DNA from 4 places in the Streptomyces sp. Rer75 genome. Region 4 is predicted to be linked to each of the others. Evidence: riboswitches for the same ligand, from Rfam matches in the RefSeq annotation. Region 4 holds a riboswitch; each other region holds the start of a gene.

Region 1 (5,447 bases), 210 kb from region 4:
TCTCTTCGAAGACACGGGACTGGGCGTTGGTGCGGTAGAAGACCGCGACGTCCCCGGCCCGGGCGTCCCCCGCGTCCGTCAGCCGGTCGATCTCGTCGGCGACGAACTGGGCCTCGTCGTGCTCGGTGTCGGCGACGTAGCCGGTGATGGTGGCGCCGGTGCCCGCCTCGGTCCACAGGTTCTTCGGTCGGCGGTTCTCGTTGCGCTCGATGACGGCGTTGGCCGCGCTCAGGATCGTCTGCGTGGAGCGGTAGTTCTGCTCCAGCAGGATCGTCCGCGCGTCCGGATAGTCCTCCTCGAACTGGAGGATGTTACGGATCGTGGCGCCCCGGAACGCGTAGATCGACTGGTCGGCGTCGCCCACGACGCACAGCTCCCCGGCCTCCTCCTCGTCCCTGCCCACCAGCTCGCGCACCAGCGTGTACTGAGCGTGGTTGGTGTCCTGGTACTCGTCGACCAGGACGTGCCGGAAGCGGCGGCGGTAGTGCTCGGCGACGTCCGGGAACGCCTGGAGCAGATTGACCGTGGTCATGATGATGTCGTCGAAGTCGAGGGCGTTGGCCTCGCGCAGCCGCGACTGGTACATCGCGTACGCCTCGGAGAGCGTCTTCTCGAAGCCGTCCGCTGCCTGACCGGCGAAGGTCTCCTCGTCGATCAGCTCGTTCTTCAGGTTGGAGATCTTGGCGCTGAACGACTTCGGCGGGAACTTCTTCGGGTCGAGATCGAGATCCCGGCACACCAGCGCCATCAGCCGCTTCGAGTCGGCCGCGTCGTAGATCGAGAACGATGAGGTGAAGCCCAGCTTCTTCGACTCGCGGCGCAGGATGCGCACGCACGCGCTGTGGAAGGTCATCACCCACATCGCGTTCGCCCGTGGGCCGACCAGCTCCTCGACCCGCTCCTTCATCTCGCCCGCCGCCTTGTTGGTGAAGGTGATGGCGAGGATCTGGCCGGGGTGCACATGGCGGGTGCCGAGCAGATACGCGATGCGGTGGGTGAGCACCCGGGTCTTGCCGGACCCGGCGCCCGCGACGATCAGCAGCGGCGAGCCGGTGTGCTCCACGGCGGCCCGCTGCTGATCGTTCAGCCCCTCCAGCAGCGCCGCCGGGTCGACGGCGGGGCGGGCCGCGCCGTCCCGGTAGTACGCCTCTCTGGTCCCGCTCGGCACCGGCGCGTCGAATGCGCCCGTGAAGAGGTGGTGCGGCACCTCCTCGCCGCCTGAACCGTCCGACCCGTCCGAACCGCCGCCGTGGCCCGGGTGTGCGGAATCCTCGGGCGGCGGGGGCTCCTCCTCCGGAGGCCCGAGGCTCGCCAGGAAGCTGTCATCAAAGAGGCTGCTCATCGCTCACCGAGTTTAGGCGGCCGCACTGACAGCCTACGCATGGATGTCACGAAACGGTTTCGGGCATATCGACCACCAGCCTTCACAGGAGCCCCACGAGTTGGCTACCGTCCTCCCCCAGGCGGCCCGTAGACCCGTCGGCGAACCGCGCCGGCCCGGGCGGCCTCCGCCGAGTCCGGTCGCGCCGCGAGGCAGCCGGAGCCGGGGACCCACAACGCAACACCGGGGTGAATCGGCCCGAGCTGCGGTACGACACGTACGGCATGTACGACGTGACGTCCCGCCCGCGCAAGGCCGTAGGGCAACCTTCCGTACCGCCCGAACCCGACAGCTAACCCGGTAGGCGGTCCACGGAAGGAGTCGCCTCCCTTGGCGTCGCACCGCAAGCCGCGGACCCGAATACCCACCGCCGCCTCCTCCACCGGGCGCCGCACGGCCGTCGGATTCACCACCGCCGCCCTCGCCTCCGTCACCCTCCTCTCCCAGACCGCGAACGCCGCCCCGGGCGATCCGAAGCCCGGCACCACGCAGTCGATCGAGGCGGTCAAGGAGAAGGTGGACACCCTCTACCACCAGGCGGAAACCGCCACCCAGCACTACAACGCCGCCAAGGAGCGCTCCGAGCAGCAGCGCACCAAGGTCAACCGGCTGCTGGACGATGTCGCCGAGAACACGGAGAAGCTCAACGAGGCGCGCCGCACGCTCGGCACCTACGCCGCGGCCCAGTACCGCAACGGCGGCATGACGTCGAGCGCCGCGAGCCTGCTGTTCTCCAACGACCCGCAGGACCTCTTCGACCAGTCGCATCTGATGAACCGGATGGCCGGTTCGCAGAAGCGGGCGGTCGACGACTTCCAGACGCAGGCGGCGAAGGCCGCCAAGGAGCGCCGCGAGGCCGCCAGGAGTCTGGAGTCGCTGACCGAGACCCAGCGAGAGCTGAAGACCAAGAAGAAGTCCGTCCAGGACAAGCTCGCGCAGGCCCGCCGGCTGCTGGCGAACCTGACCGCCAAGGAGAAGGCGCGGCTGGCGGCGATCGAGAAGAAGAAGGCCGAGGAGGCGCGGCGCAAGGCGGCCGAGCTGGCTGAAAAGCAGCGGGAGGCCGCGGCCCAGCAGAAGCAGCAGGAACAGGAGCAGCAGTCGAGCGGCGGTTCCTCTTCCGGTTCCGGAAGCAGCTCGGCAGGCTCGTCCACCGCCTCGAACAGCACCAAGGCGGCCAAGGCGATCGACTTCGCGGAGTCCCAGCTCGGCAAGCCGTACGTCTGGGGCGCGACAGGACCCAACTCCTACGACTGCTCGGGGCTCACCCAGGCCGCCTGGAAGGCCGCCGGGGTCTCACTGCCGCGCACCACGTGGGACCAGGTGAAGGTCGGTACGCGCGTCTCGACCTCCGAGCTCAAGCCCGGTGATCTCGTCTTCTTCTACGACGACATCAGCCACGTCGGGCTCTACATCGGCGACGGGATGATGATCCACGCGCCGAAGCCGGGGGACGTGGTGAAGAAGGCGCCGATCACCGAGATGCCGATCTACGGGAGCGTGCGGCCCGCGTAGCCGCAGTGCGGCTGCCCGTCCCCGCACGGGCAGCCGCTGCTCACACCGGCCGGATCACGTGCCCGGCTTGCGCCCGTACACGTACACGTCGTCGCCGTTCCGCAACAGGCTCCAGTACTTCTTCGCGTCACCGGAGCGCATGTTGACGCAGCCATGGGAGCCGGGCGGCGACCACACGCTCCCCGCGATGGAGTGGAAGGCCTGGCCGCCGTCGAAGAACTGGCTGTACGGCATGGCCACGTTGTAGATCGTCGACCAGTGGTTCTTGTTCCGCCAGTAGACCTTCTTCAGCCCGGTGCGGGTCTCGTACCTGTCCCGCCCGGTGCGCACCGGCACCGGCCCGAACACCAGCCGCGAACCGTCCTGCACCCAGCTGAGCTGCCGGCTGAGGTCGACGCAGGCGATGCGGCCCTTGTTGGTGGGGCACTTGCGCGCCGCGTTGGGGTTACGGCCCGCCGCGTTCTGCGCGTTGATCAGCTTCATGACGCCCCAGGTGACGGGGCCCGCGTAGCCGATGGTCGGGCTGATGCCGTGGTTGATCTGGAATCTCTGCGTCGCCCGGCAGTCCCCCGAGGACTGCCGACCGTCGACGGGACGGCCGAGGAACTTCTCGACCTGCTTCTGATACGGACCGGTGCCCGCCGTGCACGACGTCGCCGCCTGCGCCGGTGCCGTACCGAGCGCGACGGACAGCGGCACCACCATGCCCGCCATGCCCAAGGCGACCGCCGTACGGCGGCGCCATGCCCGCCACGCCCCGAATCCTGCCTTTACCCCCATTGCGCGCTCCCTCCGGGCTTGCCCTTGACGGGTAAGACAGTCGAAGAGTGCGCCGGGTTGCGCTTACAGGTGCGATTTCCCCCATTCCGCCCCTTCCCGCCCCCGGGTTGGCCCAGCAGGCAGGGGACGGGACGTCAGCGGGTCAGGTCCAGAGCACGGCGATGAAGATGTTCACCGTCGTCAGCGCGCCGACCGCGCCGAAGACCGCGGGCTCCACCTTCTCCTCGTCCCGCTTCACGTACACCAGGCCCAGGATCACGATCAGCAGCGCCAGCTTGACGCCGATCTTGACGTTGTTGACGGTCTGATCGTCCGCCTGGTTCAGCCCGACCAGTGCCGCGCCCGTGACCAGCATGGTCAGCGCGCCGTGCAGCATCCCCGGCGTCATCCGCGCGCCGTCCCCGCGTATCGCCGAGAGCTGGGAGAGGAAGCCCCCCAGCAGGGCGGCGATGCCGACGATGTGCAGGCCGACGAACACATTGATGAGTACGTCCATGGCACCGGAGACTAGCGCCGCTCATATCACCGCCAGTCACCCGGGTACACCCCGATCGGCACATCGGTCACAGCCGCCCCGATCCCGCCCACCCCGCGCCGTCCCCGCGATCAGCAGGCGCCACCGGGGGGACGAATCCGTCCACCTCCGTTCATCTCAGCGCGTCGCGCCGCCGACCGGCCTAGCTTCCCCTCCCAGAAGCACCAAGAAGCACGCCCCCCACGAAAGGTGAATCGCCGCAGTGGCGCCGCAGCCCCCCACGAAGCCGAAGCAGCGGCACCGCTCGTCGCTCACCGGCACCACCCTCCGCACCGCCGTGACCCTCGCCCTCGCGGGCGCCGCCTCCGCGACCGCCCTCCCGGGCATCGGGCACGCCGAGCCCCGTCTGACGCCCGAGCAGGTGAAGGCGAAGGTCGAGGCGTACGAGCGGGAGGCGGAGGAGGCCACCGAGAAGTACGACGGCGCCCGGGCCGCGGCCGAGAAGGCACAACGGTCCCTCCACCGGTTACGCGACGAGGCCACCCGCCGCACCGCCCGCCTCAACACGGCGCGCAACGCCCTCGGCGCCTTCGCCGCCGCCCAGTACCGCTCCGGCACCGTCGCCCCCGCCCTCCAGCTGGCCCTGTCCTCCTCCCCCGGCCAGTACCTCCAGCGCGCCTCGCTCGCCGACCGCGCGGGCGACCGCCAGGCGGTGACGATCGCGCGCATCACCCGCGAGGAGCGGTCGCTGCGCCGGGTCCGGGGCGAGGCGGCCGACCGGCTCCGTACGCTGCGTGCCGCGCAGGCCGCCGCGTCCCGCCACAAACACGCGGTCCAGGACAAGCTGGCCGCGGCCGACGCGCTGCTGGCCAAGCTGACCCACGCCCAGCGCGACCGCCTCCGCGCCGCCCAGGACGCGCGTACCGCCCAGGACGCCCGTACCGCGTCGACGCCCCGGCACGGCGCCCCCGCCCGGACGGGCGGCCGGGCGGCCCGCGCCATCTCCTTCGCGTACGAGGCGCTCGGCAAGCCGTACGTCTGGGGCGCGACCGGGCCGTACGGCTACGACTGTTCGGGCCTGACCCAGGCCGCGTGGCGCGCCGCCGGGGTGTCCCTGCCGCGTACCACCTACACCCAGATCAACGCGGGCCGCCGCATCGCGCGCGGCGAACTGGCCCCCGGTGACCTGGTCTTCTTCTACTCCGGCGTCAGCCATGTCGGCCTCTACATCGGCAACGGCCTGATGATCCACGCCCCGCGCCCCGGCGCCCCGGTCCGGGTGGCCCCGATCGACCAGAT
Region 2 (5,447 bases), 1.1 Mb from region 4:
CACGACGCAGGAGTGAGTGAGGCACAAGTCCGACCGACTGCTTCGCGGAACCACAGGCGCGGCGCGTGTTCACGCCGCTACGCTAAGTACGCGAGGGCGGTCACCCGGGGGCGGGAGGAGAGACGTGGGGCACTCAGGAGTGGGGGGAACCCCCGCCGAGCTGATGGACGGGCTACTGGCCCGTGCGCAGAACGGCTTCGAGATCGGCGAGGCGGTGCTGAGCCGGGCGCGGAGCGCCCTGATGCACCAGTCCGAGCTGCGTTCCTGCCGACAGTGCAACGAGCCGTCAGGTCCGCGCGGTTACACGACGTACCGGCATGTCTTCCTGCTGCCGGACGGCAGCAGCCTGCTGCTGTGGGAGCTGGAGCACAACACCGGCCCGGACGACCGCCCGCAGTTCGAGCTGTACGCGGACGAGGACGCCCTCGCGCTCGCCGAGCGCCGCGTCCACCGCTGCATCGGCGGCGCCCGCTGGGAGGAGCTGGACGGGTTACCGCTGTGGCTGCCGGACCAGATGCTCCAGGCCCCCGAGCCCCTGGAGGTCCAGCGCGCGTATGTGGCCGACAATTCGGCCGACCACGCCCGCCGCGTCCTGCGCCGCGCGGAGAACCCCGACCGGCCGGGGGAGGAGACCGAGCGGCTGCTGACGACCGCGTTCGCCCATGACATCGCCCTCGCCCCCAAGCCGCGCCGCCGCTCCGGCGGCCCCGACGCCACCTGGTGCCGCTTCTACGAGCACGCCTTCCTGCTCGCGGGTGGCGACGAGATCGTGTTGTGGGAGCTGGAGCACAACCTGACCCGGGACGGGCGGCTGGTGTGCGAGGTGTACCTCGACGAGGTCTCGGCGGAGCTGGCGGCCGACCGCCACGCCCGCGCCCTCGGCGTCGACCTCTGAATACGGTGACGTCCGACTCATCCGACAGTGGGCCCATCGGGTGAAGTGCGTGCGCGCCTCCCCGGTGTCGCGGATGTCCTTCCGTTCAATCGGAACGTGTGTTTTTCCGCGGATTTGGCTCTTCTGGAGGAAATCAAGTGAACATCGGAAAGAAGGTAGCTGTCCTGGCCGTGGCGTCAGGCGCCCTGGTTCTGGGGAGTGCGGCGGGGGCGTCCGCCCACGGTTTCGGCGGCGGTGCCGGCGGTTTCGGCGGCGGTGGCGGGGGCTTCAACCCCTTCGGGACGGTCCAGACCAACACCTGCGACACCCTCACCGGCGCCATCTCCAGCATCGGCGCCACCGCTCCGTCGGGGGACATCACCGTCGGCAGCAACTGCCTCAACTTCACCAACGGCACGGCGGTCGTGCAGAGCAACGACTGCGACACGGCCACCGGCGCCATCATCTCGACCGCTGGGCTCGCCCCCTCCGGTGACATCACCATCGGCAGCGACTGCACCAACATCGCCACCGGCACCCCCTGAACCGACAAGCCCCACGCCGACGGCCACGGCCGCGGCTGACCGAGCCCCGGCGAACGCCACGGCTCGCCCTGCGACCCCGGATGCTTGCCATCCGGGGTCGCTCGGCATCCGCGCCCCTCCGTGAAGACCTTCTGACGCACCCACATGGCCGCCACCGACTCGCACGGCGGCCCGGTACCCGGAAGCCTGATGACGGGGTCACGGACGGGGTCATGGATCAGGGACAGCGGGAGAAGCCGGTGGCGCGGGTGCGAGGGAGCAGGGCTCGTCCGGGCGCCCGTACGCCCGCCGCCGACTCCTCGGGCGCGGCCGCCGGGCTCGTCACGGCCGAGGAGGCCGTCCAGGCCTCGCCGGGGCGGCGGCTGGCCCCGTGGACCCCCGCCATCCTCCTGCTCGGCGGGATCGCGTTCGACCTCGCCGCCCCGGCCCCGTACACCGCCTCCCCCTTCTTCGCCGCGGCCCCGCTGGTCGCCGCCTCCCTCTTCCCGCTGCGGCGGACCATCATCACCACGGTCCTCGCCCTCACCGCCGTCTGCCTGCTGGCCGAGCTGCACGGCGTGCGGGACCCGACCCAGGCCGCGACCGAGATCGCCACGGTGGCCACCGTCGCCCTCCTCGCGCTCGTGATCAACCGCGTCGTCCGCCGCGGCGACCGGCGGCTGGCCTCGGCGCGCGGCATCGCGGAGGCCGCGCAGCGGGCCGTGCTGCCCGTACCGCCCGCCCGCATCGCCGGGCTGGACGTCGCGGCGCGCTATGTGGCGGCCGAGCAGTACGCAGCGATCGGCGGCGATCTGTACGCGGTGCAGGACACCCCGCACGGCGTACGGCTGATCGTCGGGGACGTCCGCGGCAAGGGGCTCCAGGCCGTGGAGGTCGTCGCGGTCCTCATCGGCGCCTTCCGGGAGGCCGCGGAGCAGGAGGCGACGCTGGAGGGGCTCGCGGGGCGGCTGGAGCGGGCGTTGCGGCGCGAGGGCGCGCGACGGGCCGAGCTGGAGGCGTTCGAGGGGTTCACCACCGCCGTCCTCGGCGAGATCCCGCGCGGCGACTCCACCCTTCGCCTCATCAACCGCGGCCACCCGGCGCCGCTGCTGCTGCCCGGCGACGGCGCGGTGCGGCGCCTGGAGCCGGAGACGGTCGCGCTGCCGCTGGGGATGGGCGAACTGGGCGCGTGGCCCGACCGGGTGACGGAGCTGCGGTTCCCCGAGGACGCGACGCTGCTGCTGTTCACGGACGGGGTGACCGAGGCCCGCGACCGGCACGGCACGTTCTACGCCCCCGAGGAGCGGCTGCGCGGCCGCCGCTTCACCGGACCGGGCGGGCTGCTCGACGCGCTGGTGGAGGACGTCGCGCTGCACGCGGGCGGGGAGACCGCGGACGACATGGCGCTGCTCGCGGTCCGGCGCCCGCCCGGAACGAACGGAACCACACCCCCCGCTCCGGACACGGACCGTAGCCAACCGTGACGCGTACGCATAACGATTGACACACGATCAGCCCGCAGGAGGTTTTTACCATCCCTTTTCAAGCGGGGTGAAACGCCCCCATCTGTCCTTCCTTGGTTACTAAGTTCATGCCAAAGCTGCGCGGATTCTTCAGAAGAGCTTGGAATCATGTCGCGCTCTCTATTAACGTTCGATAACGCAGCGCGGTCGACACAGCCGTCGCAGAGGCGGCACCGTGCGCCGTCGCCGAATCCCGTACGTGCAGCGCCAGCACCACCATCAGCACCACGCACCACCACGCATCACGGCAGCAGCAGCCGCCGCGGCACCAGCGCAGCACGAGGGAACCGGGGAACCACCACCTTGGGGTGAATCGGGTCGAACCTGACCCGTAGGAGACCTTCCTGCTCCGAACCCGTCAGCTAACCCGGTAGGCGAGAGGGAAGGAAAGGAGTGCGCCCCGGTGGCGTCCAACAGGTCCGTACTGGACGAAGCTCCGTACCGCTCGTCGGGTACGGGACCCGGCACCGCGACCGCGTACGGAGTCGGCTTCGACGCCGGAGCCGGCGCCCGCCCCACGGTCGGCCTCGGCGCCGAACCGGATGAGCCGCCCGTAGGCAAGGAAGCCGTCTGGGACGAGTGGAACCCCACCGAGGAGTCCATCGCTCCGCTCCGCGGCCGGCACCGCGTCGGCAAGCAGCGCGGCGGGACCATGGCCCGCAGCAGCGCCGTCCTCGGCGTCGGCGTCATCGCGGCGGTCGGCGCGGGCGGCATGGCGAGCGCCAAGGACCGGCCGACCGTACCGATCTCCATGCCGGACCTCGCCCACGTCGCCGACGAGGTCAAGGCCCAGCTGCCCGCCGCCAAGGACCTGCCCGGAATCGGCTCCCTGATGGCCGACGGCCAGGACTCCGCCCAGCCCACCGCCGCCACCCTCACCACCGGCGGCACCGAGGCGGGCGAGGCGCTGCGCACCCGCATCCTGCGGCAGGCCGAGAGCCAGCAGACCGCGGCGGATGACGACAGACGCGAGAGCGAGGCGCGCGCCGCCGCCAAGGCCGCCGCCGACGACGCCGCCAAGGCCGCCGCCAAGGCCCGCGACCTGGCGGAGCAGAAGAAGGCCGAGGCCGCCGCCAAGAAGAAGGCCGCCGAGGCGGCCAAGGCGAAGGCGGAGGCCGAGAAGGAGGCCGCCGCCAAGGCCGCCGCCGACCGCCCCGCCAAGGCGTCGACCTCCACGGGGTTCACCCTCCCCGTCGCCTCGTACACCCTGACCGCGGGCTTCGGCCAGGCGGGCGACATCTGGTCCGCCGACCACACCGGCCAGGACTTCGCCGCCCCGACCGGCACCCCGGTCAAGGCGGTGGGCAGCGGCACCATCACCCAGGCGGGCTGGGCCGGATCGTACGGCTACCGCATCGTGCTCAAGCTCGATGACGGCACCGAGATCTGGTACTGCCACCTGTCGTCCATGGTCGTCACCTCGGGCAAGGTGTCCTCGGGCGAGACCATCGGCCGCGTCGGCGCCACCGGCAACGTCACCGGCCCCCACCTCCACCTGGAGGTGCGGCCGGGCGGCGGCTCCCCGATCGCCCCGCTGTCCTGGCTGCGCGACCACGGGCTGAACCCGTGACCCCCTGATCCGGCCGTCGTCGCTGCGACGGCCCCTCGTTCCGGCGGCTCTGGCGCTCTCTCCCCCCTTGACGCCAGGGCCGCCGGTTCTCTGTCCGCGGCCTCCGACGGAATACCCCCCTCGGTCGTCAGCGTTGTCATATCGCATGACTGAGACGCGCAATGACACCCGTAAGAACATCGGCAGCCTGTCCGTCTTCCCGCTCTCCCTGGGCGGCAATGTCTTCGGCTGGACGGCCGACGAGGCCGAATCCTTCGAGGTGCTCGACGCCTATGTGGCGGCGGGCGGCAACTTCATCGACACCGCCGACGTCTACTCCGCCTGGGCACCCGGCAACGAGGGCGGCGAGTCCGAGACCATCCTCGGCAAGTGGTTCGCCTCCCGCGGCAACCGCGACGACATCGTCCTCGCCACCAAGGTCGGCGCCGGCTCGCCGGAACCCCGCGGACTGTCCGCCTCCGCCATCAAGTCCGGCCTCGACGAGTCCCTCCAGCGCCTCGGCACGGACTACATCGACCTCTACTACACCCACTTCGACGACACCTCGGTGCCGGTCGAGGAGATCGTCTCCACCCTTGACGAGCTGGTGCAGGCGGGCAAGATCCGCGAGATCGCCGCCTCCAACATCTCCGCCAAGCGCCTCGACGCCTCCCTCACCTTCTCCGCCCAGGAGAACCTGGCCCGCTACGTCGCCCTCCAGCCCCACTACAACCTGGTCTCGCGCGACACCTTCGAGGGCGAACTGGCCGACGTCGCCGCCCGCCACGGCCTGGCGACGCTCCCGTACTACGCGCTCGCGTCCGGCTTCCTCACCGGCAAGTACCGCCCCGGCACCACGGTCGACAGCGCCCGCTCCACGGGCGCCGCCCAGCACCTGGAGACCGAGCGCGGCCAGAAGGTCCTCGCCGCCCTCGACGACGTGGCCGCCAACCACAACGCCGACCACGCCACCGTCG
Region 3 (5,447 bases), 3.0 Mb from region 4:
GCCGACCCGGTCGACGTAGTCGTGGTGGGTGAAGCGGTGGACGTCGCGGTCGGAGAGCCGGGGGTAGGGCGCGAAGAAGCGGTAGTACTTCGACTCGTCCGAGACGTGTTCGTAGAAGCTGACCAGGCGCTGCGCGTCATCGGGCGTGATGGGGCGGATCTGCGCGGTGCCACCGTCCCTGAGCACCACGTCGGCCTCCCAGTGGGTGGGGTACGCGTGATGATCCGACGAGCTCGGCATGGGGACAGGGTACGGGCTGAAGTCCGGGACGGAGAGGTCCGCATGGCGGACACCCTTGCGTGAACGGGGGGTGTCGAGGGAAAGTCCGTATCGGACCTGTTCGGACATGACCGGACCCACTCGGGCCCGAACCCGGGCGAGACCGGACACCGTATGATCTGGTCTAGACAACAGCACCCGCAGATCTGAAGGGCAACACCATGGCTGAGCGCCGCGTCAACATCGGCTGGGCCGAGGGCCTGCACGCCCGCCCGGCGTCGATCTTCGTCCGTGCGGCGACCGCCGCCGGCGTCCCCATCACGATCGCCAAGGCGGGCGGCACCCCGGTCAACGCCGCTTCCATGCTCGCCGTGCTCGGCCTGGGCGCTCAGGGTGGCGACGAGGTCGTGCTCGCCTCCGAGGCCGACGACGCGGAGGTCGCGCTCGACCGTCTGGCGAAGCTGGTGGCCGAGGGTCTCGAGGAGCTTCCGGAGACCGTCTGATTCCGTCCGAATCGCATTTCGGCGCGGCGGGGCCGCGGTGAACCATTACGGATCACCGCGGCCCCGTTGCTTTTCCGCATCGCGAATTCCATTGAGCTATATACCGAGCGGCTGTTAATTCCGGCCGCTCGCCGTGTTTACGGAATGTTTCGAAGTTCTCACCTGGGACGCGTTTCGCAATCGGTATTCGGCCAGCGAGCGCTCGGTGTGCGCGGCGGCGAGCGCCCGCGCCCGGTCGGCGTCGCCGCGCGCGACCGCGTCCACGATCGCCCCGTGCTCCGCCCAGGACTCGATGGCGCGCACCGACGGGTCGGCGCACCCGGCCGCGCCCGGTACGGCCTGCATGACCTGCGCGGGCTGCACCGCCTGCGCGGCCTGCCGGGCCGGGTCCGCCGCGTACACCCACGCCGTCTTGCGCCGCAGCTGCACCAGCATTCCCGCCAGGCTCGGGCTGCCGGACGCCTGGGCGAGCGTCTCGTGGAACCAGTCGCCCAGCGAGCGCAGCTCGCCCAGCCGGCCGCGCTGGGCCCGCTCCTGGCCGAGCCGGACCAGACCGCGCAGCACCTTCAGATGCCCCTCGGTGCGCCGCTGGGCGGCCCTGGCGGCACCCAGCGGCTCCAGCAGGGCCCGGATGTCCAGGAGGTCGGCCGCCTCCTTCTCGGACGGCTGCGCGACGCACGCGCCGGCATGCCGCCGGGTCGTCACGAAGCCCTCGGACTCCAGGGTGCGCAGCGCCTCGCGGACGGGCACCCGGGAGACTCCGTAGCGCCGGGCGAGCAGCTCCTCGGTCAGCCGGCTGCCGGGCGGATAGGTACCGGAGATGATGTCGTCACGGATCGCCGTGCACACCGCATGTGCCGAAATCCGGCGACCGCCCTGGAGTGCGGCCGTATCCCCGTTCACTTCCGGTCCCGCATTGTCGAACCTCCGCCTCAACCCCGCGAAACGCATCCGATTGACGCGTGTTCAGCGACTCTATTCGAAGCCGCCGGGATTTCCGATGGGCGAAGGCAATTCAGGGATATTTTTTGGTCACAGTGGAGCGTCCCGGCCGGGTAACGCCGAAGGCCCCGTCCGGAGCGGACGGGGCCTTTCGACGGGGACGGCGACGGGTCAGAGGTTGACGCCGTGCGAGCGCAGGTACGACAGCGGGTCCATGTCCGAGCCGTACTCCGCGGTGGTGCGGGCCTCGAAGTGCAGGTGCGGGCCGGTGACGTTGCCGGTGGCACCGGACAGGCCGATCTGCTGGCCGGGGGTGACCTTCTCGCCGACCGAGACGCCGATCGAGGAGAGGTGGCCGTACTGGGTGTAGGTGCCGTCGTTCATCTTGATGACGACGTTGTTGCCGTAGGCGCCGCCCCAGCCCGCCTCGACGACCTCGCCCATGCCCACCGACTGCACCTCGGTGCCGGTGGAGGCCGAGAAGTCGATCCCGGTGTGGCTGCCGGAGGACCACAGGCCGCTGGACGCCGCGTAGCCGGTGGAGACGGAGGAGCCGTCGATGGGCGAGACGAACGTGTTGAGGCGCTTGCGCTCGGCCTCACGCGCGGCGCGCTCCTTGGCCTCGCGCTCCGCCTTGGCCTTCTTCGCGGCCGCCTCGGCCTTCCGCGCGGCCTCCTGGCGGGCCACGGCCTCGGCCTTCGCCTTGGCGGCGGCGGCCTCGGCGGCGCTCTCCTGGGACTGGGCCTGCGCGTCGATCTGGTCGGAGAGACCGTCGCCCATCACCATCGCCTGGCGGAGACCGGTGTCCTGGGGAGACGGCGTCTCGCCGGTCGCGGCGAGGGCCGGGCCGGCGATGCCGGCGACGACGCCCGAAGCGACCGTGGTGATGCCAGCGATGTTCGCGCCGGTGCGGACGGCGGTCTGGCTGGGACGTCGGTGCTTCCCGGCGGCACGGGTGAACGCCATGGTGTGGCGCACTCCTTTCCTTCCTTCTCGCCTACCGGGTTAGCTGACGGGTTCGGAGCAGGAAGGTCTCCTACGGGCCCCTCCCCCGGCCGGGGAAGGCGTCCGATTCACCCCAGGGACGTTTGGGTCCCCGGCTCCCCTGGCACTCGCACCAGTGGGACTCGGCGATGGCTGTCCGTGCCGCGGGCGCGGCGGGTATCCGGCGAACAGCCGCACTGACGCTAAACGGGCCGCGTTTCGATCACCAAACGGTTACGGGTTTTTGTTGTTCTCGCCACAAACCAAACGCCCCTCAAATCGGACATACGGGAGGACCCTGACGTCTCACTTGACGCCAGGGTCCTTGTACTGATGGTGCGTTGAGCCGGGCCCGGGACATGTCGGGCCCGGCGGCACGCGGTTCAGCCGGTGATGACGCGCACCTCTCCGATGCCGAGCGCCCTGACCGGCGCCTCGATCTTCGAGGCGTCACCCACGAGCACCGTCACCAGCCGGTCGGCCGGGAAGGCGCTCACGACCGCCGCGGTCGCCTCCACCGTCCCCGCCTCGGCGAGCCGGGCGTACAGCTGCGCCTGGAAGTCGTCCGGCAGGTGCTGCTCGACCTGGTCGGCGAGCGTGCCCGCCACGGCGGCGGCCGTCTCGTACTTCAGCGGGGCGACGCCGACGAGGTTCTGCACGGCGACATCGCGCTCGGCGTCCGTCAGCCCCTCCTCCTTCAGCGTCCGCAGCACCGTCCACAGGTCGTCCAGCGCCGGGCCGGTGACCTCGGTGGCCACCGAACCGCTGATCGCCAGCAGCGAGGCGCCCGCCGAGCCGCCGCCGGCCGGCGAGGGCGGCGTCGAGCGCAGCACCTGGCCGAAGGCGCGCACCCCGTAGGTGTAGCCCTTCTCCTCGCGCAGCACCCGGTCCAGCCGGGAGGTGAGGGTGCCGCCCAGGCAGTAGGTGCCGAGCACCTGCGCGGGCCAGACGCGGTCGTGCCGGTCGGCGCCGATGCGCCCGATGAGCAGCTGGGTCTGGACCGCGCCGGGCCGGTCGACGATCACCACACGGCCGGTGTCGTCGGCGATGACCGGCGGGACCGAGCGCTGCGGGGCCGGGCCTCCGGTCCAGGCGCCGAGGGTGTCGGCGAGCGCCTGGTCGAGGTCGACACCGGCCAGGTCGCCGACGACGACCGCGGTCGCGGTGGACGGCCGGACGTGCGCCTCGTAGAAGGCGCGCACCGCCGCGGCGTCGATGCCCTCGATGGTCTCCTCGGTGCCCTGGCGCGGCCGGGACATCCGCGACTCGGCCGGGAACAGCTCCTTCGCCAGGGCCATGGAGGCGCGGCGGGCCGGGTTGGCCAGCTCGTGCGGGATCTCGTCCAGCCGGTTGCGCACCAGCCGCTCGATTTCGCCGTCGGGGAAGGCGGGGGCGCGCAGCGCGTCGGCGAGCAGGCCGAGCGCCTTGGGCAGCCGGGAGACCGGCACCTCCAGGGAGACCCGGACGCCGGGGTGGTCCGCGTGGGCGTCCAGGGTGGCGCCGCAGCGCTCCAGCTCGGCGGCGAACTCCTCGGCGGTGTGCTTGTCGGTGCCCTCGGACAGGGCGCGCGCCATGATCGTGCCGACGCCGTCCAGACCGGCCGGCTCGGTGTCCAGCGGGGCGTCGAGGTTGATCTCCACGGCGACGACCTGCTGGCCGGGGCGGTGGCAGCGCAGCACGGTGAGCCCGTTGGACAGCTCAGTGCGCTCCGGCGCCGGGAAGGCCCACGGCTTGGGGGCACCCCCCTGCGGCTGCGGGTGGAAGGTCATGGTGGCGGTGACGGCGTCGCTCACTGGGCCGCCTCCCCTTCTGCGTCGGTGTCGGCGGCTTCTGCGGCGCCGGAGGACTCGTCGTCCGCGTCCTCGGCGCCCTGGACGGGCTCGTAGACCAGCACGGCCCGGTTGTCGGGGCGCAGCCGCGCCGCGGCCACGGCCCGCACCTCCTCGGCGGTGATGTCCAGCACCCGCCCCACGGCGGTCAGCGCCAGCTGCGGGTCGCCGAAGAGCACGGCGAACCGGCACAGCTCGTCGGCGCGGCCGCCGACGGTGGCCAGCCGGTCCAGCCACTCGCGCTCGATCTGCGCCTGGGCGCGCTCCATCTCCTGCGGCGTCGGGCCCTCCTCCGCGAAGCGGGCCAGCTCCTCGTCGACGGCGGCCTCGATGCCGGGCACCTCGACCCCGCCGGAGGTCTTCACGTCCAGCCAGCCCAGCGACGGCGCGCCCGCCAGCCGCAGCAGGCCGAACCCGGCGGCGACGGCCGTACGGTCGCGGCGGACCAGGCGGTTGTGCAGCCGGGAGGACTCGCCGCCGCCGAGGACGGTCAGCGCCAGGTCGGCGGCGTCGGCCTCACGGGTGCCGTCGTGCGGCAGCCGGTAGGCGGCCATCAGGGCGCGGGCCGGGACCTCCTCCTCCACGACCTCGCGCAGCTGCCCGCCGATGACCTCCGGGAGCGTGCCGTCGCGGGGCGGCCGCTTGCCCTCGTGGGAGGGGATGGTGCCGAAGTACTTCTCGATCCACGCGAGCGTCTGCTCGGGGTCGATGTCGCCGACGACGGACAGCACCGCGTTGTTCGGCGCGTAGTACGTGCGGAAGAACTCCCGGGCGTCCTCCAGGGAGGCGGCGTCCAGGTCGGCCATCGAGCCGATCGGGGTGTGGTGGTACGGGTGGCCGTCGGGGTAGGCCATGGCGACGAGCTTCTCGAAGGCCGTGCCGTACGGAACGTTGTCGTAGCGCTGGCGGCGCTCGTTCTTGACGACGTCCCGCTGGTTCTCCAGGCTCTCGTCGTCCAGCGCGGTCAGGA
Region 4 (5,447 bases):
TCCCCGGCCCACGGTACGGGACCGCGGCCGGGGACATGCGTCAGACGTGTCCGCTCCTCGAGGATCGAGAAGCGGTCAGCCCTTGAAGCGCGGGAAGGCGGAGCGGCCCGCGTACACCGCGGCGTCGTCGAGGATCTCCTCGATGCGCAGCAGCTGGTTGTACTTGGCCACCCGCTCGGAGCGGGCCGGGGCGCCGGTCTTGATCTGGCCGCAGTTGGTGGCGACGGCCAGGTCGGCGATCGTGACGTCCTCGGTCTCACCGGAGCGGTGCGACATCATGCACTTGAAGCCGTTGCGCTGGGCCAGCTCGACGGCGTCGAGGGTCTCGGTCAGCGAGCCGATCTGGTTGACCTTGACCAGCAGGGCGTTCGCGGTGTCGTTCTCGATGCCGCGGGCCAGCCGCTCGGGGTTGGTCACGAACAGGTCGTCGCCGACCAGCTGGACCTTGTCACCGAGCTGCTCGGTGATCGTCTTCCAGCCGTCCCAGTCCTCCTCGTTCAGCGGGTCCTCGATGGAGACCAGCGGGTACGCCTCGACCAGCTCGGCGTAGTACGCGGTCATCTCGGACGCGGTGCGGGCCTTGCCCTCGAACTGGTAGACGCCGTCCTTGTGGAACTCGGAGGCGGCGACGTCGAGCGCGAGCGCGATGTCCTGGCCGGGCTGGTAGCCGGCCTTCTTGATGGCCTCGACGATGAGGTCCAGGGCGTCCCGGTTGGAGTCGAGGTTCGGCGCGAAGCCGCCCTCGTCACCGAGACCGGTCGACAGGCCGCGCTCCTTCAGCACGCCCTTCAGGGTGTGGTAGACCTCGGCACCCCAGCGCAGGGCCTCGGAGAAGGACTCCGCGCCGACCGGCGCGATCATGAACTCCTGGATGTCCACATTGGAGTCGGCGTGCGAGCCGCCGTTGAGGATGTTCATCATCGGGACCGGCAGCAGGTGCGCGTTCGGGCCGCCGAGGTAACGGAAGAGGGGCAGGTCGGACGCCTCGGAGGCGGCGTGCGCCACGGCGAGGGAGACGCCGAGGATGGCGTTGGCGCCGAGCGAGGACTTGTCCGGAGTGGCATCCAGATCGAACATCGCCTGGTCGATCAGGCGCTGCTCGGTGGCGTCATAACCGACCAGCTCGGGGCCGATCTGCTCGATGACGGCGAGGACGGCCTTCTCCACGCCCTTGCCGCCATAGCGGTTCTTGTCGCCGTCACGGAGTTCGAGGGCCTCGAAGGCGCCGGTGGAGGCGCCGGACGGGACGGCGGCACGGCCGGTGCTGCCGTCGTCGAGGCCGACCTCGACCTCGACCGTGGGGTTGCCTCGCGAGTCGAGGATCTCGCGAGCTACGACGACGTCGATGGACGGCACGAGGTTCTCCTTCGTATGTGTCTGCGGTAGCAGCATGAGCCTAACCGCACCGAAGCCCCGGCGGGGTGCACCGTGGGGGCGGCGCACCCAGCCGGGGCTCGTTGACTACGGTGTGGCTGATCAGCTCAGGTGGAGCTGCTGGCCGGGGAAGATCAGGTCGGCCTTCTGGATGATGTTCTTGTTCAGCTCGAAGAGCTTCTTCCAGCCGCCCTTGACGTCCTCCGCCTTGGCGATCTTGCCAAGGGTGTCACCGGACTTGACCTTGTACTCGCCGTCGCCCTTCTTGATCGGGCCGCGGGCCTCGTCACGCGCGGCGTGCTCGGGCGCGCTGCGGGGCGCGGCCTTCGGCTTGGCGGACGGGGCCGACTGCGAGGAGTCGGACTGGCTCTGCGACGGGGTGGACGGGGCCGGGGCGGACGGGGCGCCGCCGCTGGTCAGGCCCTTGCCGCAGACCGGCCAGGCGCCCTTGCCCTGGCTGGCCAGGACCTTCTCGGCCACCTGGATCTGCTGGGCCTTGCCGGCCTTGTCGGCGGTGGGTGCGAAGGCGGTACCGCCGTACGCGGCCCAGGTGGAGGAGGAGAACTGAAGGCCGCCGTAGTAACCGTTGCCGGTGTTGATCGACCAGTTGCCGCCGGACTCGCACTGCGCGACCTGGTCCCACTGGGACGTGGTGGCGGCAGAGGCGGACGTCGCACCGATGAGCGGAGTGGCCACAGCGGCTCCGGCGAGGCCGGCGAGCGCGGCGATACGAGTGGCCTTGGAAGGACGACGGTGCTTGCCCTGAGCGTTGGACATGTTCGTTCGTTTCCTCACCGACGCCTACGAGGTGAGCTGTCGGGTTCGGGCGTGAGTTGCCCGGCTGGGTGCGGGGGTCCGCACCCTGCTTCACCCCTAGCCGCTCGGCCGATTCCGCTGGCCTCCCGGCACTTACCTTGGGTCCCCCGCTCCTGCCTTCGGCGCTGGCGCGTCGGTACCGGACGACCGCCGGCAGGACTCGGCGTGACGGTCGACGGTGCTCGCGGTGGCGAGCGGAAAGACGTTAAACACACCTCCGGGAAACGTTCAAACACCCTTATCGCAGCGAAGAGGGCTGTTATCGATCTCACCCGGCCCACATCGGCGCAGGTGGGGCCGGGTGCGGAGAGACCGGACACCTCGGACGCCCCGGAAAATGTGACGAGAGGTATGTCTCACCGGCGCCAGACCGGGCAAATCACCCCGAACTACTGGCTCCTGATGGTGAGATCAAGCCGCTGACCAGGAAGAATGAGATTTGGGTCGGTTCCGATGAGGTTTTCGTTGGACTCGTAGAGCCGACGCCAATCGGCGCCCAATTCCTGCTTTTCGGCGATTGCTGAAAGGTTGTCACCCGGACGCACTGTGTAGCCGCCATCCGTGGGGTTTTCGGCCCTGCCGGCACCGCCGCGCGAGGCATGGTCGCTCGGCCGCTCCCCCGCGTCCCGTTCGCCCCGGTGCTTGCCGGAGGAGCCTTCGGAGCCGCCCTCGGTGGAGGAGGGGGTCGGCGAGGGGTCGGGCGCGCCGGAAGAAGGCGCGCTGGAGGAGGGGGACGGTGAGGGCGCGTCGTCGCCCGGGCCGTCCGCCTCGTCCGAGTCGCCCGGCGTGGCCGGGTCCTGGGGCCGCTCCGGCTCGGTGGACGCGTCGGAGGGCTCCGATGCGTCCGGCGCCTCGCCGGCCGCATCGCCACGGTCCCGGGCGTCGGATCCGTCACGGTCCTCGCGCTCCGCGTCGCCCTGCTGGGAGGGGCGTGCCGTGCTGCCGGGGTTCACGTCCGGGGCGTCGCCGCCGTCGGTCAGCCCGGCGTTCAGCGCGCAGCTGGGCCAGGCGTCCGGGCCGCGGTCGCCGAGGATCGACTCGGCGACGGCTATCTGCTGGGAGCGGCTGGCGAGGTCGGGGCGCGGGGCGTAGCTGGTGCCGCCGTACTTCTTCCACATGTCGAGGGTCAGCTGAAGGCCGCCGTAGAAGCCGTTGCCCTCGTTGGCGCTCCACATCCCGGCGCTCTCGCACTCGGCGACCTGGTCCCACGTGGAGGCGGGGGCGGCCTGGGCGCCGGTCGCTCCGAGGAGCGGAAGGGCGAAGCTCGCACCGGTCACCCCCGCCGCGACGACGATGGCCGGAGCCTGGCGGGGGCGGCGGTGACGTCCGTTCCCGGAAAGCATGCGAATCGCCTCTCGTGTGGGGGCTCGGTTTGTCGGTTGAACATAGCGACGCCACACGATCATCACAAGCCGGTGTATCCCAGGTCACGCCAAGGTCACATGACTGACCGGATGTCACTTTCCCCAGGTCACCGGAAGGGTGCGCAGTCCGCGCATGATGAGCCCGCCGCGCCAGCGCAGGTCGTCCGGCTCCACCGCGAGCCGGAGGTCGGGGATGCGGCGCAGCAGGGTGGCGAGCGCGGTCTGCGCCTCCAGGCGGGCCAGCGGGGCGCCCAGACAGTAATGGATGCCGTGGCCGTAGCCGAGGTGCTGGTTGTCGGTGCGGGAGAGGTCGAGGACGTCGGGGTCGGCGAAGCGCTCGGGGTCGCGGTCGGCGGCGGCGAGCACCACCAACACCGGTTCTCCCTCGGCGATCTGCTGCCCGCCGATGGTCACCGGCTCGGTGGCGAACCGCCAGGTGGCCATCTCCACCGGGCCGTCGTAGCGCAGCAGTTCCTCGACGCCGGTGGCGAGCAGTTCCTCATCCCCTTCTTCTGCTTCTTCCCCTTCTCCCAGGGAACGTTGCAGCCGGGCCCGCTGCTCGGGATGGCGCAGCAGCGCGTAGAGGCCGTTGCCGATCAGATTGACGGTGGTCTCGAAACCCGCGAACAAAAGGATGAAGGCCATCGCGGCGGCCTCGTTCTCGGTGAGATGGTCACCGTGGTCGCTGGCCCGGATCAGATCGGACATCAAGTCGTTGCCGAGCGCGGCGCGCTTACGGTGAATCAACTCGGCCAGATACGCGCGGATTTTCTTCACCGCGCGGGCCACTCCCCCGCGCGGGCCCCCGCCGTGCCGGATCATCGTCCCGGCCCAGTCCCGGAAGTCGTCCTGGTCCTCGCGCGGGACGCCGAGCAGATCGCAGATCGCGTAGATGGGGAGAGGAAAGGCGAACTCATGGATGAGGTCCGCCTCTCCCCGGTCCGCGAAGGCGTCGATGAGGTCGTCGGTCAGCTCGCGCACCCGCGGGGCGAACGCGGCGACGCGGCGCGGGGTGAACGCCTTGGACACCAGCCGCCGCAGCCGGGTGTGGTCCGGAGGGTCGATATTGAGCAGATGTGTCATCAGATCCGCGCGCTGCTCGCCCGGGATGCCCACTTTGCCCCGGGCGTGAGCGGACTCACTATGCCGCTGGGGGTTCTTCGACAGCCGGGCGTCGGCGAGGGCCAGCCGGGCATCGGCGTAGCGAGTCACCAGCCAGGCTTCGACCCCGCTGGGGAGCGTGGTCCGATGCACCGGGGCATGCTCGCGTAGCCAGGCGTAGGCGGGGTAGGGATCAGTAGCGAACTCCCAGGTGAAGAGGGTGGGAGCGGGGGTAGGACAAGGCTGATCGGGCACGCCCCGACGATACCGGCCGCGACCCATGGATTCCGATACGCCACTTATCGGAAGTAAATCCATAAAGCGCAAGTAAAGCCGATTAATGTCGAAGCAATTCGACGACCTTCTCCACACACTCTCCACGATGCGCTCACAGCGCGAGGCGAATGCCCGATATCTGATGCCTGTGGCCATCGCCCGGAACGGCCCTCGGCGCGCACCACTCCGACCTGCGGAACATGCGCTGACGTCGCCCAATGAGGCAAAATGCGGGGATGGCTGAAACAGTGTCAGGTGGTTGAATGGGACTCCGGCACATGCACGGGGCCACCTGCCCCTGGTGATACGATCACCGCGCTTGCCAGGCGAGCCAAGGGCCCGTAAGACACACGGCGATCCGGTAAATCAGCCGAGAGGGTTACCACTCTGAGGAGCACTATGCCGCCAGTTGGGCATATGGAGCCGTGCCGGCGCACCCCTGCCTGTGCGCTGCCCGCGGCAGGGCGAGTGCGGTGCGCCCGGTCCCCTCGGGCGCCGTACGGGCGCTGACTTACC

What was found. Region 4 has a riboswitch for cyclic di-AMP ahead of HYQ63_RS17990 (transglycosylase family protein). Riboswitches for the same ligand answer to the same signal wherever they lie in the genome.
Positions count from the first base shown of each region.
Region 1: another riboswitch for cyclic di-AMP. It lies ahead of HYQ63_RS18985 (C40 family peptidase); the one in region 4 lies ahead of HYQ63_RS17990 (transglycosylase family protein).
Region 2: another riboswitch for cyclic di-AMP. It lies ahead of HYQ63_RS23360 (M23 family metallopeptidase); the one in region 4 lies ahead of HYQ63_RS17990 (transglycosylase family protein).
Region 3: another riboswitch for cyclic di-AMP. It lies ahead of HYQ63_RS31330 (M23 family metallopeptidase); the one in region 4 lies ahead of HYQ63_RS17990 (transglycosylase family protein).

Region 1 is NZ_CP058693.1:4,537,089-4,542,535, forward strand. It holds gene pcrA (DNA helicase PcrA) at 1-1,342, opposite strand, end outside; cyclic di-AMP (ydaO/yuaA leader) riboswitch at 1,500-1,704, shown strand; gene HYQ63_RS18985 (C40 family peptidase) at 1,712-2,893, shown strand; gene HYQ63_RS18990 (L,D-transpeptidase) at 2,948-3,673, opposite strand; gene HYQ63_RS18995 (hypothetical protein) at 3,816-4,169, opposite strand; gene HYQ63_RS19000 (NlpC/P60 family protein) at 4,402-5,447, shown strand, end outside.
Region 2 is NZ_CP058693.1:5,456,225-5,461,671, forward strand. It holds gene HYQ63_RS23345 (DUF6227 family protein) at 125-895, shown strand; gene HYQ63_RS23350 (hypothetical protein) at 1,033-1,419, shown strand; gene HYQ63_RS23355 (PP2C family protein-serine/threonine phosphatase) at 1,632-2,882, shown strand; cyclic di-AMP (ydaO/yuaA leader) riboswitch at 3,170-3,313, shown strand; gene HYQ63_RS23360 (M23 family metallopeptidase) at 3,325-4,491, shown strand; gene HYQ63_RS23365 (aldo/keto reductase) at 4,637-5,447, shown strand, end outside.
Region 3 is NZ_CP058693.1:7,278,798-7,284,244, reverse strand. It holds gene HYQ63_RS31345 (bifunctional GNAT family N-acetyltransferase/acetate--CoA ligase family protein) at 1-240, opposite strand, end outside; gene HYQ63_RS31340 (HPr family phosphocarrier protein) at 441-722, shown strand; gene HYQ63_RS31335 (GntR family transcriptional regulator) at 837-1,625, opposite strand; gene HYQ63_RS31330 (M23 family metallopeptidase) at 1,836-2,630, opposite strand; cyclic di-AMP (ydaO/yuaA leader) riboswitch at 2,645-2,807, opposite strand; gene HYQ63_RS31325 (M16 family metallopeptidase) at 3,032-4,417, opposite strand; gene HYQ63_RS31320 (pitrilysin family protein) at 4,438-5,447, opposite strand, start outside.
Region 4 is NZ_CP058693.1:4,324,753-4,330,199, forward strand. It holds gene eno (phosphopyruvate hydratase) at 76-1,392, opposite strand; gene HYQ63_RS17990 (transglycosylase family protein) at 1,477-2,151, opposite strand; cyclic di-AMP (ydaO/yuaA leader) riboswitch at 2,158-2,325, opposite strand; gene HYQ63_RS17995 (transglycosylase family protein) at 2,580-3,533, opposite strand; gene HYQ63_RS18000 (cytochrome P450) at 3,648-4,937, opposite strand.